Regions from separate parts of the Massilia sp. UYP11 genome, predicted to be linked through region 3. Evidence: predicted binding sites of a transcription regulator. Region 3 holds the regulator's gene; each other region holds the start of a gene.

Region 1 (4,207 bases), on a different contig from region 3:
ACGCTCGGCGGCGCCGTTTTTCTCGAAACGGTGCAGCGCGCGCCATGCTGGTGCGTCCCGTCACGCCGTCTGGGTCTGGGTCATCCCGCCCAGGGTCTGCGTCTGCGACTGGGTCTGTCCCTGGTCCGGCGGGGCCGGCTCGATCGGGATCAGGAAGTCGCGGCTGATGCCGTTGCCCAGCGCGTCGACCGACGCCAGGAAGCGCGTCAGGAAGGCGTCCAGGCCTTCTTCGAGGATGTCGCCGATCGGGGCCGATTGCAGCATGGCGTACAGCTCCACGGCCAGGCGCTCGGTATCGTGCGACTGCGCATTACGCACGTCCTTCAGGTTGGCCACCACCGCGGCCATGCACGCCACCAGCGAGCGCGGCATTTTCTCTTGCAGTATCAATAGTTCGGCCACCCGCGTCGACGTGATGGCGTCCCGGTAGACCTTGCGGTAGGTCTCGAAGGCGGACACCGAGCGCAGCAGCGCCGCCAGCTGGTAGAACTCTGCCTGCGTCCCGGCCTGGGCGGCATCGGCGCCGCCGAACCTGAACTTGACGTCGAGGATGCGCGCCGTATTGTCGGCCCGTTCCAGGAAGGTGCCGAGGCGGATGAAGTTGAACGCCTCGTCCTGGAGCATGGTGCCCAGCGTGACGCCGCGTGACATGTGCGAGCGGTACTTGACCCATTCCAGGAACTGGCCGGGATCGTGCTCGAAGGTGCGCTTGTCGAGATGCTGCTGCAGCATCAGCCAGGTCGTGTTCTCGGTTTCCCACACCTCGGTGGTCAGGGCGCCGCGCACGGCGCGCGCATTCTCGCGCGCCGCGCGCAGGCAGCTCGTGATCGAGGACAGGTTGTCCGGATCGCGGACCATGAAGTCGATCACGTCCTTCTGCGTGAGCGCGGGGTATTTGGCCTCGAACTGCTCCTCCAGCTCGGACACGACCAGCATGCTGCGCCAGCCCTGCTGCTCGGCCTGCCCCGACTGCGGCATCAGCGAATGCTGGACCCGGACATCGAGCATGCGGGCCGTGTTTTCGGCGCGCTCGGTGTAGCGGGCCATCCAGAACAAGTGGTCTGCGGTGCGGCTCAACATGCTAGTTCTCCAGTATCCAGGTATCCTTGGTGCCGCCGCCCTGCGATGAATTGACCACCAGCGAACCTTCCCGCAGCGCCACCCGGGTCAGGCCGCCCGGCACCATCGACACGGTCTTGCCCGACAAGACGAAGGGACGCAGGTCGATGTGGCGCGGCGCGATGCCCGATTCGACATAGGTCGGGCACGCCGACAAGGCCAGCGTGGGCTGGGCGATATAGCCGTCCGGGTTGGCCACCAGGCGCTCGCGAAAGGCCTCGATCTCGGCGTGGGTCGAGGCCGGCCCGACCAGCATGCCGTAGCCGCCGGCGCCGTGTACTTCCTTCACCACCAGCTCGGGCAGCCGGGACAGGGTATAGGCCAGGTCTTCCTTTTTCCGGCACTGGTAGGTCGGCACATTGTTCAGGATCGGCTTTTCGCCCAGGTAGAATTCGATCATGTCCGGCACGAAGGGATAGATCGACTTGTCGTCGGCCACCCCGGTGCCGATGGCGTTGGCCAGGCCGACCCGCCCGGCGCGCACCGCGTCGAGCAGGCCCGGCACGCCCAGCGTGGACTCGGCGCGGAAGGCGCGTGGATCGAGGTAGTCGTCGTCGATGCGGCGATAGATGACGTCGACCTGCTTCGGCCCGCGCGTGGTGCGCATGTAGACGGTGTCGTCGCTGACATACAGGTCTTGCCCCTGCACCAGCGCCACACCCATCTGCTGGGCCAGGAAGGCGTGTTCGAAATAGGCCGAGTTGTGCATGCCGGGCGTGAGCACGACCACGGTCGGGTCAAGCGGTCCGTCCGGCGCCACGGTGCGCAGATTGTCGAGCAGCAGGTCGGGATAGTGCTCCACTGGCGCCACGCGGTTGCGCGCGAACAGGGCGGGGAACAGCCGCATCATCATCTTGCGGTTTTCCAGCATGTAGGACACGCCGGACGGCACTCGCAGATTGTCCTCCAGAACATAAAACTCGCCCTCACCTGCGCGCACGATGTCGACCCCGGCGATATGGGCGTAGATATTGGAAGGAACCTGGATGCCCTGCATGGCGGGGCGGTACTGCGCATTGTTCAGGATCTGCCCGGACGGAATGATGCCCGCCTTCAGGATATCCTGCCTGTGGTAGACATCGTGCAGGAAACGGTTCAGCGCCGTCACCCGCTGCACCAGGCCGGCCTGCAGCCTGGCCCATTCGGCGGCATTGATCACGCGTGGAATGATGTCGAACGGGATCAAGCGCTCCTTGCCGGCGTTGTCGCCATAGACCGCGAAGGTGATCCCCACCCGCTGGAAAGTCAGTTCGGCTTCGACCCGCTTTTGCGCGATCAGCTCCGGCGGCTGCGAGGCGAGCCAGCGCGCGAACGCGTCATAGTGAGGCCTTGCTGTTGCCGCAGAGGAATACATTTCATTGTAAAAGTTCGGCATTGGGCCCTCCAGTGGCATCAGTGCAATCAAGAAACGTGCCAGCTCGGCAAGGCCGCACGAACCCATTATATTGCGGGTATGAATCATGCTTATGCACAGTTGAAACAGGCATGTATCGATGTGCTGGTATTGTTCGTGATCTCTCCTATAAAGGCACGCCCGCATGGCTATCCGTATCGCGCTGCACCACAAGACCAGTTACCGCTACGACCGGCAAGTCACCCTCTCGCCGCATGAGGTGCGCCTGCGTCCGGCGCCGCACGCGCGCACGCCGATCCTGTCGTATTCGCTGTCGGTGCTGCCGCAGGAGCATTTCATCAACTGGCAGCAAGACCCATACGGAAATTACATCGGCCGCTTCGTGTTCCCGGAAAAAACGGATACGCTCGAGTTTACTGTCGACCTGGTCGCCGACATGACCGTCATCAATCCCTTCGACTTCTTCGTTGAGCAATATGCGGAGCATTTTCCCTTTGCCTATCCCGAGCAGTTGCAGGGGGAACTGAGCGCCTACGCCCAGCCTGAGCCGGCCGGCCCGCTGCTGCGGGCATGGGTGGCGGCGGCGCGGCGCGAGCTGCTGGCGGAGCCGATGAATACCGCCGACTTCCTGGTGGCGATCAACCAGCGCCTGCAGCGCGACATCGCTTATCTGCTGCGCATGGAGCCCGGCGTGCAGACGCCGGAAGACACGCTGGAGAAGCGCACCGGCTCGTGCCGCGACAGCGGCTGGCTGCTGGTGCAGATCCTGCGCACGATGGGGCTGGCGGCGCGTTTCGTTTCCGGCTACCTGATCCAGCTGCGCGCCGACCAGGAGGCGCTCGACGGTCCGAGCGGCGCCATCGAAGACTTCACCGACCTGCACGCGTGGACCGAGGTGTACATCCCCGGCGCCGGCTGGATCGGGCTCGACCCGACCTCGGGCATGCTGGCGGGCGAAGGCCATATCCCGCTCGCCTGCACGGCGCAGCCCTCGTCGGCGGCGCCGGTGACGGGCTTCAGCGACGAGGCCGAGGTCACGTTCGTCCACGAGATGACGATCACCCGCATCCATGAAGACCCACGCGTGACCAAACCGTATTCGGACGCCGACTGGCAGGCCATCGACCGCCTGGGCCGGCAGGTCGACGCCGATCTGCTGGCCCAGGACGTGCGCCTGACCCAGGGCGGCGAGCCCACCTTCGTCTCGATCGACGACATGGACGCGCCGGAGTGGAATACCCAGGCGCACGGCGAGCGGAAACGCGCGCTGGCCGGCACGCTGGCGCAGCGACTGAAGGACAGGTTCGCGCCGGGCGGGCTGCTCCACTACGGCCAGGGAAAATGGTATCCGGGTGAACCGCTGCCGCGCTGGGCGCTGAACATCTTCTGGCGCGTCGACGGCGAGCCGCTGTGGCGCGACCCCGACCTGTTTTCCAGCGAACACGTCGACGACGGCTATGGCGCCGCGGACGCCGCCCGTTTCGCCGCCGCGCTGGTCGATGCGCTCGGCCTGCCCGCCGGCAGCGTCATCCCCGCCTATGAGGACGTGCTGCTGCAGGCCCAGCGCGAGCAGGCGCTGCCGTCCAACCTCGATCCCCTGCAGGCAGACCTGGACGCGCCGGAGGAACGGCGCCGGCTGGCGCGCCTGCTCGAACGCGGCCTGGGCCAGGTGGCCGGCTACGTGCTGCCGCTGCAGGCCGCGGCCGGCGCCGGCTGGCGCACCTCGGCCTGGCC
Region 2 (4,207 bases), on a different contig from region 3:
GGCCTGCTGAACTGCGCCTACCGCCTGGCGCCGGACCGCCCTGGCTGCGTCAGCTTCGGCAACTGGCCGAACGTCGATGCCTTCAGCCAGTCGATCAACGTCGACGAGGCAGTGACGCGCGGCGTGGAACTGGCGACCCGCTTCCCGCTGGCCGCCGGCTGGGTCGCCAGCGCGAACTACACCTATACCGAGAGCGAGCAGAAAAGCGGCGCCAACGCCGGCAAGCCGTTGTCCGACACGCCCGAGCACGCGCTCAATGCGCGCCTGACCTGGGACATCTCGCAGCAGTGGAACGCGTGGCTGCGCGCCGAGTACCGCAGCGAGCGCTATCGCGATCCGGGCGTCTCGGCCGTCACCCGCGCCGCCAAGGCGACGCTGGGCGACTACAAGGGCTATGGCATGCTGCACCTGGGCACCGCCTACCAGCTCAGCCCGACCATCTCGATCAATGCCGCGATCTACAACCTGCTCAACAAGGACTTCGTCGACTACCGTCCTTACCAGTCGACCCCGACCGCGGCGCCGACCTATGGCAGCGTGTACGTCAACAATATGGACGGTCGTCGCCTGTGGGTGTCGATGAACGTCGACTTCTGACCATCCTCGCTCAGCGCTTCTTCTTGCCCGGCGGTGGGCAGGGAAAGCGCCGGCGCAGCTCGGCCAGCACCAGCGGCGCCGCGTTGCGTTTCAGTTCGGCCGGCTTGCGCGTCGCCTTCAGGCGGCGCACGACGGCCACGTTCAGTTCCTGCGGCAGCACGGGCCTGGCCAGGCACCATTCGCGGCCATGGCCCGCATCCTTGATGCCGTTCAGGTAGGCGTCCACCCGTCCCACCTTCTTGCGGTTGATGTAGTCGAGCTAAGTCCTGGGCTCCTTGAGGCGATGCTCGATCACTTCCTGGCCGGTCATCGCATTGAACGGATACACATAGGGAATCGAGGCCAGCGCGCCGGCCGGCATGCAGGCCGCGAGCGCCATCCAGGTGCCGGCTTTCATGGGCTCTCCTGTGGAACAATCGGCGTCCCATGGTGCGGCGGCGGCGCCCGGCGCCGCTTGCGGACCCTCAATCGTGCGCCAGCCGCAGGTCCGGCTCGGCCTCGAACACCCCCCGTCAGCTGGCGTGCGGCGACTGCGTGGCGGCGCCGGATGTGATCTAATCAACCATCGCACCGACACAGGACCCCGCATGCAAGCCAATGAATCCACCCTGCCGGCCACGCCGGCGGAACTCGACGAAGCCACCCTCGCATGGTTGCGCGAGGTGTTCCAGTACGCCCGCAAGGGCGACGCCGAACCGCTCGGCGCGCTGCTGGCCAAGGGCTTGCCGCCCAATCTGCGCAACGAGCGCGGCGACAGTCTCCTGATGCTGGCCTGCTACCACGGCCACCTCGACGCCGCGCGCGTGCTGCTGGAGCACGGCGCCGATCCGCAACTGTTGAACGACGCCTCCCAGGCGCCGCTGCACGGCGCCGCCTTCAAGGGCGACCTGGCGGTAACGACGCTCCTGCTGGACCACGGTGCCATCGCCGACCATGCGGGACCGTCCGGCAGGACCGCGCTGATGTTCGCCGCCATGTTCAACCGGGTCGACATCGCCCGCCTGCTGATCGAGCGCGGCGCCGACCCGGCGCTGCGCGATGCCGGCGGCGTCAGCGCCCACGATGCGGCGCTGCGCATGGGCGCGCCCGACACCGCGGCGCTGCTGGCGCCGGCTGCCTGATTACGCGCCTGTCAATCCCGGCGCGCCCGCCGCCGGCGCGCGAACCCGATGGCCGCCAGGCCCAGGCCGGCGAGCAGCACGCTCGACGGTTCCGGCACCTCGCCTTCGATCGACGCGCCCGCCAGGTAGCCGGTCGAACCCGAGCAGGGATCGGAGAAGTAGTTGCACCCGAATGGTTCGTCGCTGTGCGCATTCACGACCGTGAACAGGCCGCCGAGGCTCGCGATCTCGACGTGCGAGTTGCCGTCATTGGCGTAGATGTATCCGTCCAGCAGGCCGCCGGGCAGGAAGGTCAGGTTCAGCCGGATTCGATCGAAATAGTGCGCGGGCAGCTTGCGGTGGCCATAATCGATGTAATTCGCACGACCTTCGTCCGCCCACGGCTCTGCATACCAGTAGCGCAGCGACAGCAGGCTGTCCTGCCCATCGAGGCAAGGCTCGCCCAGGTCGCACATGTTCACGAAATCGAGTTCCAGCTTGCCCTGCGCGACCGCGTCGTCCGAAAACACGAGTTCCATGTTCAGGCCCGGCGGCGAGATTGGCGAAGTGCCGACCTCGTGCCAGGAATAGGTGACCGCGGCCTGCGCCGGCTGGGCCAGCAGCGCGGCCGCGAACAGGTAGGGGATGATGGGCGCCATCGACATGCTCCTTGTGGTTATTCACCTCGGGTGAGCAAATAGATGAGCAAGAAGCGGGCCAAATATGGTCGGAATGGCAACTCTTTGATTCTACGAAATATTTCCGCAGCCGCGTCAATACGTCGGCGAACCGTGTTAAATTTTTCGACAGCGCCCTCTTACGCCCAGGCGCGATCCGTCCGGCGCGACCGCCCCGGCTGAAGTGCGCCTCGCTCAGGCGGGCGTGTACCTGCGCACCACCACCGGGCGGTCGACCAGCGCCGGCAGGTCGGCCACCAGGGCGGCCATGTGGGCGCTGGCGTCGTGCAGTGCTATCGCCTCGGCATCGCGCCAGTATTCCACCATGATGAACTCGCGCGGGTCCTCGTCCGAGCGCTGCAGCTCGTACAGGATGCAGCCGGCTTCCTTGCGGGTGGCGTCGATCATCTCGTGCATGCGCGCCGCGAGCGCGGCTTCCTGGCCGGCCTTCGCGTAGAGGGTGGCGATGATCGTCACTTGCTGGCCTGGGGTGTCGTTCGGTTGCTGATCCATGATCTTCCTTGGTTTGGGATGGCGCGCCACGGTCTGGAGGTGCCTGGCGTCGCAGCAGTATAGAACGTCCCGCGCGCGGCTGCCGGCCGGCCCACGATTTCCCTTCATGCATCGGCATCCCCTATAATCGTAGCCGCCCAGGGGCGCGCCCGCGGGCAAGCTTCCACCTTTACCTAGGATTCCGATGAAAGCCCTGCCTCTTGCCGCTCTGCCTCTTGCCGCACTGCCTCTTGCCGCACTGCCCCTTGCCGTATTGCTGCTCGCCTCCGGCTCCGCGCTCGCCAATGCCAGCCCTGGCGATGCGGCGCTCCTGACCTGCCGCGCCATGACCGATGTCGCATCGCGCGTGGCCTGCTATGACGCGATCCCCGTCGGTGTGGCGAGCCCGGCGACGGCGGCCCGGGCGGCAAGCGCGCCGGCCCCGGCCGGCGCCGAGGACAATTTCGGCATGGAGGCGGTGAAGCAGCGCGAGACGCAGCCCAGCTCGGTCCAGAGCACGGTCGTCGGCAGGTTCGAGGGCTGGGGCCCGGGTTCGCGGATCCGCCTGGCCAACGGCCAGGTGTGGCGCGTCGTCGACGGCAGCGACGCGGTCCTGGCCCCGCGCGACGACGCCAAGGTCAGCATCGAACGCAATCTGTTCGGCACCATCTTCATGCGCGTGGAAGGCAGCAACGCCTCGGCCAAGGTGCGCCGCGTCGAATGATCCGTCCAGCAAATTAAGTGAGCGGGCGCGCCATATGGACGGCGCCCGCCGGATACGTGAGCAGGCCCGCATCGCCGGTCGAGCGCTCCTTGAAGCCGAGGCCGCTCCAGAAGCGCGTGCTGTCCTGCACCGAGACCAGCGCCGCATGGGTCAAGCCCCGGGACGAATCCAGGCGTCGGCCGCGGCCCAGCAGATGCGCCACCAGCGCGCGCGCCAGTCCGCGCCCGTGCGCGCGCGGATCGACCGCCAGGTCGTGCAGGTACAGGGTGTCGGCGTCCGGCGCGATCTCGAACGGCGCGCCCAGGGCGGTGACCCGTCCCAGGCGCGACGGGTAGGCGAACAGGTAGCCGCACACGCCGCCGGCATCGCACGCGGCCAGGCAGGTGGCGGCGGCCGCATCCAGCCGCGCCTTCACCACCGCCGCCGCTTCCTGCATCGCCGGCGGATAGCAGGCCGCCTGCACGCGCAGCACGGCGTCCAGGTCGGCGGGCAGCAGCGGACGGATGCGCATCGAGGTCGGGATCGGCATGGCGGGACGGTCAAAAGCGCGCATGGTAGCATGCCTGACCTGGATGCTTGACGGCGTCGGCCGCATCCCTCATTCTATATATTCTGAC
Region 3 (4,207 bases):
CGCGGCCGCCGAGCGCGCCGATTCGCTCAAGGAGGCAGTCATCAACTTCGACTCGCTCGACGTCGACGAGGTGACCGGCACCCGCATCCTGACCGGCAACGTGGTCCTGACCCGCGGCACCCTGGTGCTCAAGTCCGACCGCGCCCTGGTCAAGGAAAGCCCGGAAGGCTATATGAGCGTGACCCTCACCGCCGCCGGCGGCAAGGTCGCCACCTTCCGCCAGAAGCGCGACGGTGGTTCCGACCTGTGGGTCGACGGCCAGGCCGAGCGCATCGAGTACGACGAGCGATCGGAACTGGTGCGCCTGTATTCCAACGCCGTCGTGCGCGAACTGGAAGGCGCGCGCATGACCAACCAGATCACCGGCCCGTTCATCTCCTACGACAACCGCAAGGAAGTGGCCACGGTGCGTAACGACACCAGCGGCCAGAGCAAGGTTGGCGGCGGCCGCGGCACCCTGATCCTGGCGCCCAAGCGCGCACCAGGCGGAGGCGCCCAATGACGGCGATTCCGATGGAGCTGGACGATTGCAGCACCCTGGTCGTCAAGGGCCTGCAGAAAAGCTATGGCAAGCGCCTGGTGGTGCGCGACGTGTCGCTGCAGGTCGAGTGCGGCGAGGTGGTCGGCCTGCTGGGCCCGAACGGCGCCGGCAAGACCACGTCGTTCTACATGATCGTGGGCCTGGTGCCGTCGGACGCCGGCTCGATCGACATCAACGGCACCGACATCACCAGCCTGCCGATCCACCGCCGCGCCGTATTGGGCCTGTCCTACCTGCCGCAAGAGGCGTCGGTGTTCCGCAAGCTGACGGTGGAAGAGAACATCCGCGCCGTGCTCGAGCTGCAAAAGGACAATGGCAAGCCGCTGTCGAAAGACCAGATCAACGAGCGCCTCGACACCCTGCTGGCCGACCTGCAGATCGAGAAGCTGCGCGAGAATCCGGCGCTGTCGCTGTCGGGCGGCGAGCGCCGCCGCGTGGAGATCGCGCGCGCGCTGGCGACCAATCCGCGCTTCGTGCTGCTGGACGAACCGTTCGCCGGCGTCGACCCGATCGCCGTGATCGAGATCCAGCGCATCGTGCGCTTCCTGAAAGAGCGCCGGATCGGTGTCTTGATCACCGACCACAACGTGCGCGAGACGCTTGGCATCTGCGACCGCGCCTACATCATCAACCAGGGCGCGGTGCTTGCCTCCGGCCGTCCTGACGACATCATCGCGGACGAGTCGGTGCGCCGCGTGTACCTGGGTGAACACTTCCGCATGTGAGCGACGCCTAGATGAAACAGTCCCTGCAACTTCGCACTTCGCAGCACCTCGCGCTCACGCCGCAACTGCAGCAGTCGATCCGGTTGCTGCAGCTGTCGACGCTCGAACTGCACCAGGAGATCGAGCAGATACTGGGCGATAACCCCTTGCTCGAGCGGCTCGACGATCCGCTCGACCGTTCGGTGCGTTTGCTGGCCGATGGCGCCATCAACAATGCGCCCGCCAATGGCGAAGCGCCGCCGGCGCCCGGCCAGCAGGCCGAGGGCCAGGACGCGCCGGCGCAGGAGGGCGAGAGCCTCGAGAGCGGCGCCGACAACGATCGCGTTGATGCTGACTGGAGCGAGGGCGGCGCGCCGTCGTCCGGCGGCGGCGAGGACGAGGACGGCCGCCCGCAGCTGGAAGCCTGCGCCATCACCCTGCGCGAACACCTGATGGAGCAGGTGCGCGAAGCCACCTTGTCGGTGCGCGACCGTGCGCTCGCCGAGCTGGTGATCGATGCGCTGGACGACAACGGCTATCTCGACGAGCCGCTCGACGAGATCCACGCGCGGCTGCCCGAAGAACTCGAGATCGAGATCGACGAGCTGCGCTGCGCGCTGGCGCTGGTGCAGAGCATGGACCCGGTGGGCGTCGGCGCGCGCAGCGCGTCCGAGTGCCTGGCGCTGCAGATCCGGCGCATGCCGGGCGTGCCAATGGTCACGCGGCGCATGGCCCTGACCATCGTCGAAGGTTACCTGACCTGGTTCGCCCAGCGCGAATACAGCAAGCTGAAAAAAGCGCTCGACTGCGACGACGAAGACTTGCGCGAGGTGCAGGCCGTGGTGCGCCAGTGTAATCCGCATCCGGGTGCGGTCTTCGCCTCGAACGTGTCGGACTACGTGGTGCCGGACGTGATCGTGCGCCGCGCCAAGAGCGGCTGGGCGGTCACCCTGAACCCGGACGTGATGCCGCGCCTGCGCGTGAACAGCCTGTATGCCAGCCTGCTCAAGCAAGGCAAGAGCGAAGCGCAGATGGGCGCGCAGCTGCAGGAAGCGAAGTGGCTCATCAAGAACATGCGCCAGCGGTTCGACACCATCCTGCGCGTGGCGGAGGCGATCGTCGAGCGCCAGCGCAACTTTTTCTCCCACGGCGCGGTTGCCATGCGGCCCCTTGTTTTACGCGAGATAGCTGATACACTAGGCCTACACGAGAGCACAATTTCTCGTGTCACAACCCAGAAATACATGCTGACCCCGCACGGCATGTTTGAGTTGAAGTATTTCTTCGGTAGCCACGTTGCCACCGAGGCGGGAGGCGAAGCATCCTCGACGGCAATCCGTGCGCTCATCGCACAATTGACAGGAGCAGAAGACCCTAGGAACCCATTATCCGACAGCAAGATCGCGGAGATGCTCGGGGAACAAGGCATGGTCATTGCGCGCCGGACGGTTGCAAAATACCGTGAAGCCCTCAAGATACCCCCTGTAAGCCTCCGCAAGTCCTTGTAACTGCGCCGTCCACACCCGTCGTGCCTTGTCGCGTTGGTGTGGTCCACACGGTGCATCATTTTCAAAGGAGTGTGTATGAACCTCACAATCAGTGGCCATCATCTCGAAGTGACCCCCGCCATCCGTGAATACGTTCAGAATAAGCTCGAGCGCATCATTCGCCATTTCGACCAGGTGATCGACACCCATGTCTTCCTGGCCGTCGACAACCTCACTGAAAAAGAAAAAAGGCAGAAAGCAGAGATCAACGTCCAGGTGTCGGGCAAGACCCTGCACGTGGCAAGCGTCGCGCAAGACCTGTACGCGGCGATCGATACGCTGATGGATAAGCTGGACCGACAGATCCTCAAACACAAGCAAATGCTGAAGGACCATAGCCGTACTTCGATCAAGCGCCTGCCGGAGCGTGGCAGCGAAGAGGCCGCTGCCGCCTGACCAGGCGCAGGGCTCACACCAGCTAAGGGCGTCTGAGGGGACGCCCTTTTTGCATCCGCCTTTCCGGTTTTACCCGCAGCGCGTGTTCGGTAAAATGCAGGTCTCTCCATGATGGATCACCCCATGACCGACCATGTCCTGACCCGCATCGCCAACCGCACCGGCATCATCACCCTGGACCGCCCGAAGGCGCTCAATTCGCTGTCGCTCGCGATGGTGCGCGCGCTGACCGTGGCGCTGCGCGCCTGGCAGGATGACGCGCAGGTCGAGGCGGTGGTGCTGACCAGCAGCAGCGAGAAGGCCTTGTGCGCGGGCGGCGACATCCGCTTCTTCCATGAGGTCGGCCATGCGACGCCGATGGGCGGCAGTGCGTTGCTCGAGGATTTCTTCACCGAAGAATACGCGCTGAACCACCTGATCCATTTCTATCCGAAGCCCTACATCGCCGTCATGGACGGCGTGGTAATGGGCGGCGGCATGGGCATCGCCCAGGGCGGCCCGGATTGCGGCCTGCGCATCGTGACCGAGCGCACCAGGATGGCCATGCCCGAGGTGAACATCGGCCTGTTCCCAGACGTCGGCGGCAGCCATTTCCTGTCGCATGCGCCGGGACGGCTCGGCTATTACCTGGGCCTGACCGGGCTGACGATCGGCGCCGCCGACGCGCTGCATATCGGGCTGGCCGACCTGTTCGTGCCCGGCGCCGAACTGCCGGCCCTGCATGCGTTGATCGCGTCCACGCCCGGCGCCGCGCTGCCGGCGGCGATCCGCGCCTTCGCGGCGCCATTTTCCGCGCTGGCGGGCGAGAGCGAATTGCCGTCGCTGCGCACGCGCATCGACGCCCATTTCGGCGCGGCCTCGGTGGCCGCGATCATGGCCTCGCTCGAAGGCGACGCGACGCCGTTCGCGCAGCGGGCCCTGGCGGCGATGCGCCAGCGTTCGCCCCTGATGATGTGCGTGACCCACGAACTGCTGGCGCGTGGCGCGCAGCTGTCCGTGGCCGACTGCCTGCGCATGGA
Region 4 (4,207 bases), on a different contig from region 3:
GGACCCCGCGTCGCGCAACCGCATTCTCCTCATCAACGCCTCGGCCCGCAACGACGGCACCTGTCCCGGCGAAATCTCGAAGAGCTGGCGCATGACGCAGATGGCGAAAGAGGTCTTGATGGAACAGGGTTTCGAGGCCGACGTGCTCGACCTCTCCCTGCTCAATTCGGACTACGACCGCCACATCCACCCCTGCAAGGGCTGCGTGTCGACCGCGATGCCGCTGTGCCACTGGCCGTGCAGCTGCTACCCGAACCACGCCGAGCGCCAGGTGGGCGACTGGATGAACGAGATCTACGAGCGCTGGGTGCTGGCCCATGGCGTCATCATCATCACCCCGGTCTACTGGTACCAGACCCCTGCGGTGCTGAAACTGATGATCGACCGCCTGGTGTGCGCCGACGGCGGCAATCCCGACCCGACCTCGACCCACGGCAAGCACGCCGAGGAAGCCAAGCAGATCGAGCGTGACGGCTGGGATTATCCGAAACACCTGGCCGGCCGCGCCTTTGGCCTGCTGGTGCACGGCGACGTGGCCGGCATCGAGGGCACGCGGCGCTCGCTGTCGGACTGGCTCGAGTGGATGGGCTTGATCAACTCGGGCAGCTTCGGCCAGCTCGACCGCTACATCGGCTATTACGAATCGTATGCCGACAGCCACGAGACGTTCGACCGCGACGCCGCGGTGCAGGAAGAGACGCGCAACGTGGCGCGCGCGGTGGCCACCGCCGTGCGCGAGGTGCGCGCGGGGCGGGTCGCCGTGGTCAGCCAGCCCTTGAAGGATCCACGCCCGAAGTGATCCGGCGACTGACCGGGCGGACGTGCTGCGGTATCATTGCCTGTCCGTCCACCCTGCCAGCCGCATGAATCCCCTCGTCCAACTGATGCACGACGCCGCCAAGGCCGGCCTCGCCGCCGGCGCCGGCAAGCTGCCGCTCTACCAGCAATTGCAGCGCGCGCTGCGCCAGGCGATCGACCACGGCATCTACGGCCCCTCGAGCGCCCTGCCCGCCGAGCGCCAGCTGGCGCTGGAACTGGGCATCTCGCGCATCACGGTGCGCAAGGCGATCGACAGCCTGGTCGAGGACGGCCTGCTGGTGCGGCGCGCCGGCTCCGGCAATTTTCTCAACACGCGCATCGAAAAGAATTTCGCCAAGCTCAGTTCGTTCTCCGAAGACATGCGCGCCCGTGGACGGGTGCCGAGAAGCAGCTGGCTCAAGCGTTCGGAAGGCCTGGTCACGCCCGAGGAAGCGCTGCGCCTGCGGCTTTCTCCGGGCACGCCGGTGTACCGCTTCCACCGCCTGCGCTACGCCGACGATGCGCCGATGTGCCTGGAGTACGCGACCATCGCCGCCTTTGCCCTGCCTTCGCTCGACGCGGTGGGCGACTCGATGTACGAGGCGCTCGAGGCGGCCGGCAACCGTCCGGTGCGCGCGCTGCAGCGCCTGTCGGCCCTGCTGCTGGGTGCCGAGCAGGCGCGCCTGCTCGATGCGCGCGAGGGCGACGCCGGCCTGTGCGTGGAACGCCTGGGGTTCCTGCGCGACGGGCGTGCGGTGGAGTTCTGCCGTTCTTATTTCCGTGGCGATACGTATGATTTCGTGGCCGAGCTCAACGCGAGCCCGAGCCCGACGTCGATGTGAACGATGTGGGGTGTTCGACGGAGGTCGACAATCCTTCATCGAACGGCGCAAGGCTGTCCTTGCGCCGTTCGATCGGCAGGCAGCGCCGCCGTCTGCGGCTCAGGCCCGCTTTGCCTTGCGGCGGCGCACGGCGCCCATCAGGCCGAAGCCGGCGAGCATGGTCGCCAGGGTGGCCGGTTCCGGGATTTCGGCAAATGGCGTGTAGTCATACGTGACCTGCACCGCGCCGGAAGCGAGCGTGTCGAATCCGGTGATCACGTTGCCAGGCCCTTGCGCGAACGAGGTGCCCAGCGCGCTCAGGCCAAGCTCGATGAAACCGTTACCCGAGAACAGGGCGATATCGCTGGCGCTACTGCTCAGGAACGATGCGGCACTGCTCGCCTCGATCGTACCGGTGTGGATACCGGAGGTGCCGCCGTAGTCGACAACACGGTCGTAGCGCGCGAGGCGGTAAACCTGGTTGAATACCGGGTTCGCCACACCCAGCGTGCTGCCGTCCGGGCGGGTCAGCGTCATGGTCGAACTCAGGGTCAGGGTGACGTTCGCCGCACTGCTGCCGCGATTTTCGGCGAAACCGGCGCCGCTGACCAGGCCGTTCAGGTCGAACGTGATCGCATTGAGGGCGCCAAGCTTCGTGTTGAACTTGCTGAAACGCAGTGCCTCGGACCAGTCCGTTTCGGTCATTCCGATACTGTTGCTGAAGCTGATCACGGCGGCCTGGGCGCCCGCGACGGGAAGCAGGACAGCGGCAAGGGCCAGGGCGGCGAAAGTCTTTTTCAAATTAGTCTCACTGGTGGGGTTAGACGCTGCGTACATACAGCATCGGCCATCAGACAAGCATAATTCGTGCCGAAATTAAATACTTGATTGCAATCAACAACTTACCGCGTTCAAGCATTGCTGACGGGCGCCCTGTGTAAAAACCTCCGACACGCCATCACCGGCCAGGGGCCAGCGCACCGGATCAGACCGCGGTGAATCCGCCGTCGACCACCATCTCATGACCATTGACGTACGACGCCATGTCCGAGCACAGCCACAGGGCGGCCTGCGCCACCTCGCCCGCCTCGGCGAAGCGCCCCATCGGATGCGCCGCCTTGAGCTTTTTCTCGATGCCCGGATCGCGCTCGAACGCGCGCGCGAGCATCGGCGTCTTGACCGCAGCCGGGCACAGCACGTTGACGCGGATTCCCTCGCGCGCATATTCGGCGGCGGCGCTCTTGGTCAGGCCGACCACCGCGTGCTTGCTGGCGCCATAGATCGCATGGTTCGGGCTGCCGACCAGGCCGGCGACGCCGGCCATGTTGACGATCGCGCCGTGTCCCTGCTTGAGCATCTGGCGCAGCTGGTATTTCATGCACAGCCAGACGCCCTTGACGTTGACGTTCATGATGCGGTCGAACTGCTCGTCGTCGGCCTCGGCCAGCGGCTGGCGTTCTTCCTCTACCGCGGCATTGTTGATCGCGAAGTCGAGGCGGCCGTAGTAATTGATGGTCTTGTCGACCAGGGCTTCTACATCGCCGGCACGGGTGACGTTGCTTTGCACGAACAGCGCCTTGCCGCCGTTTTCGACGATCATCGCCGCGGTGGCGTGTCCACCGTCGATCGCGACGTCGGCCACCACCACACAGGCGCCGGCGCGGCCGAACGCCAGGGCAATGGCGCGACCGATTCCACTGGCGGCCCCGGTGACCAAAACGACCTTGCCGGTGAACGATAAACCGCTCGCCGGCTGCTGCTTGTTGATGGCCTTCATGATGCTCCCTGGATGAAACTTTTGCTTCCGAAAAGAAACATTTTAACGCATGGCTTCGTGTATTGTCACAATCCAAAGAGTTTTTGTTGGGAAACTGTTGTACTTACGGCATAGTGACTATCGGTTTCGCCTTGCCGCCCGCCTTGGCGTGGTCGCCCGCCATGAATACCGCTAGTTTACCCGGATCGATCGCCTTGCGAAACGCCGCATTCAACTGGGGCAGCGTCACCGCCTGCATCTTGCGTTCGAGCTCGGCCGATGCCTCGAAGGTCTTGCCGCGATACAGGAACGAGGTCCAGCCAGACGCCAGCGCGCCGTCGTTCGAACGCGCCTGCAGGCGCTGCTGCATCAGCCCCGACTTGGCGCCGGCCAGTTCTTCGGCAGTGAAGCCCTTCTCGAGCGCGCGCGCCAGCTCGGCGCGCACCGCCGCATCGAGCCTGGCCAGGTTCTGCGGCGCCGCGATCGCATTGATCGTGAAGCTGCCCGCGCGGTCCAGGGTGCCCGGCGACACGTCCGAGCCGCCGCCATACGACAGGCCATCCTGCTGGCGGATGCGGTCCATCAGGCGCGACTTGAGACCGCCGTCGCCGAAGATGTAGTTGGCGAGCAGCAAGGCGGGATAGTCCGCATCGTCGACGTTCAGATCCAGGTTCAATCGCGCGATGTAAAAGCCGTTTTCCTTGTCCGGGGTATCCAGCGTGCGCGCCACCGGGGCCACGTCGGCATGCGCGACCAGCACCGGCGCGTGCGGCTGCGGTGCGCGCCAGGCGCCGAACAGGGTATTGACCAGCGGCGTGATTTCCTTCGGATC

The links. The regulator sigma-54, encoded in region 3, starts transcription at its own class of promoters, with help from an activator protein. The targets are predictions, from matches to a motif close to TGGCANGNAANCTGCTTT.
Region 1: a site for sigma-54 is predicted at 2,518-2,535, ahead of ABIB38_RS17780 (circularly permuted type 2 ATP-grasp protein). Genes of this name have one in related genera too.
Region 2: a site for sigma-54 is predicted at 2,400-2,417, ahead of ABIB38_RS04280 (PEP-CTERM sorting domain-containing protein). Genes of this name have one in related genera too.
Region 4: a site for sigma-54 is predicted at 2,475-2,492, ahead of ABIB38_RS15670 (choice-of-anchor E domain-containing protein). Genes of this name have one in related genera too.

The regions. Positions count from the first base shown of each region.
Region 1 is NZ_JBNDJE010000015.1:4,110-8,316, forward strand. Features, by position in the region: gene ABIB38_RS17775 (alpha-E domain-containing protein) at 61-1,080, opposite strand; gene ABIB38_RS17780 (circularly permuted type 2 ATP-grasp protein) at 1,082-2,494, opposite strand; gene ABIB38_RS17785 (DUF2126 domain-containing protein) at 2,658-4,207, shown strand, end outside.
Region 2 is NZ_JBNDJE010000002.1:168,438-172,644, forward strand. Features, by position in the region: gene ABIB38_RS04260 (TonB-dependent receptor domain-containing protein) at 1-597, shown strand, start outside; gene ABIB38_RS04265 (Rap1a/Tai family immunity protein) at 608-832, opposite strand; gene ABIB38_RS04270 (hypothetical protein) at 857-994, opposite strand; gene ABIB38_RS04275 (ankyrin repeat domain-containing protein) at 1,185-1,718, shown strand; gene ABIB38_RS04280 (PEP-CTERM sorting domain-containing protein) at 1,730-2,356, opposite strand; gene ABIB38_RS04285 (putative quinol monooxygenase) at 2,570-2,887, opposite strand; gene ABIB38_RS04290 (hypothetical protein) at 3,072-3,590, shown strand; gene ABIB38_RS04295 (GNAT family N-acetyltransferase) at 3,604-4,143, opposite strand.
Region 3 is NZ_JBNDJE010000001.1:740,805-745,011, forward strand. Features, by position in the region: gene lptA (lipopolysaccharide transport periplasmic protein LptA) at 1-502, shown strand, start outside; gene lptB (LPS export ABC transporter ATP-binding protein) at 514-1,266, shown strand; gene ABIB38_RS03275 (RNA polymerase factor sigma-54) at 1,278-2,753, shown strand; gene hpf (ribosome hibernation-promoting factor, HPF/YfiA family) at 2,829-3,188, shown strand; gene ABIB38_RS03285 (enoyl-CoA hydratase/isomerase family protein) at 3,312-4,207, shown strand, end outside.
Region 4 is NZ_JBNDJE010000011.1:68,393-72,599, forward strand. Features, by position in the region: gene ABIB38_RS15660 (flavodoxin family protein) at 1-799, shown strand, start outside; gene ABIB38_RS15665 (GntR family transcriptional regulator) at 864-1,640, shown strand; gene ABIB38_RS15670 (choice-of-anchor E domain-containing protein) at 1,740-2,420, opposite strand; gene ABIB38_RS15675 (SDR family oxidoreductase) at 2,605-3,396, opposite strand; gene ABIB38_RS15680 (M16 family metallopeptidase) at 3,500-4,207, opposite strand, start outside.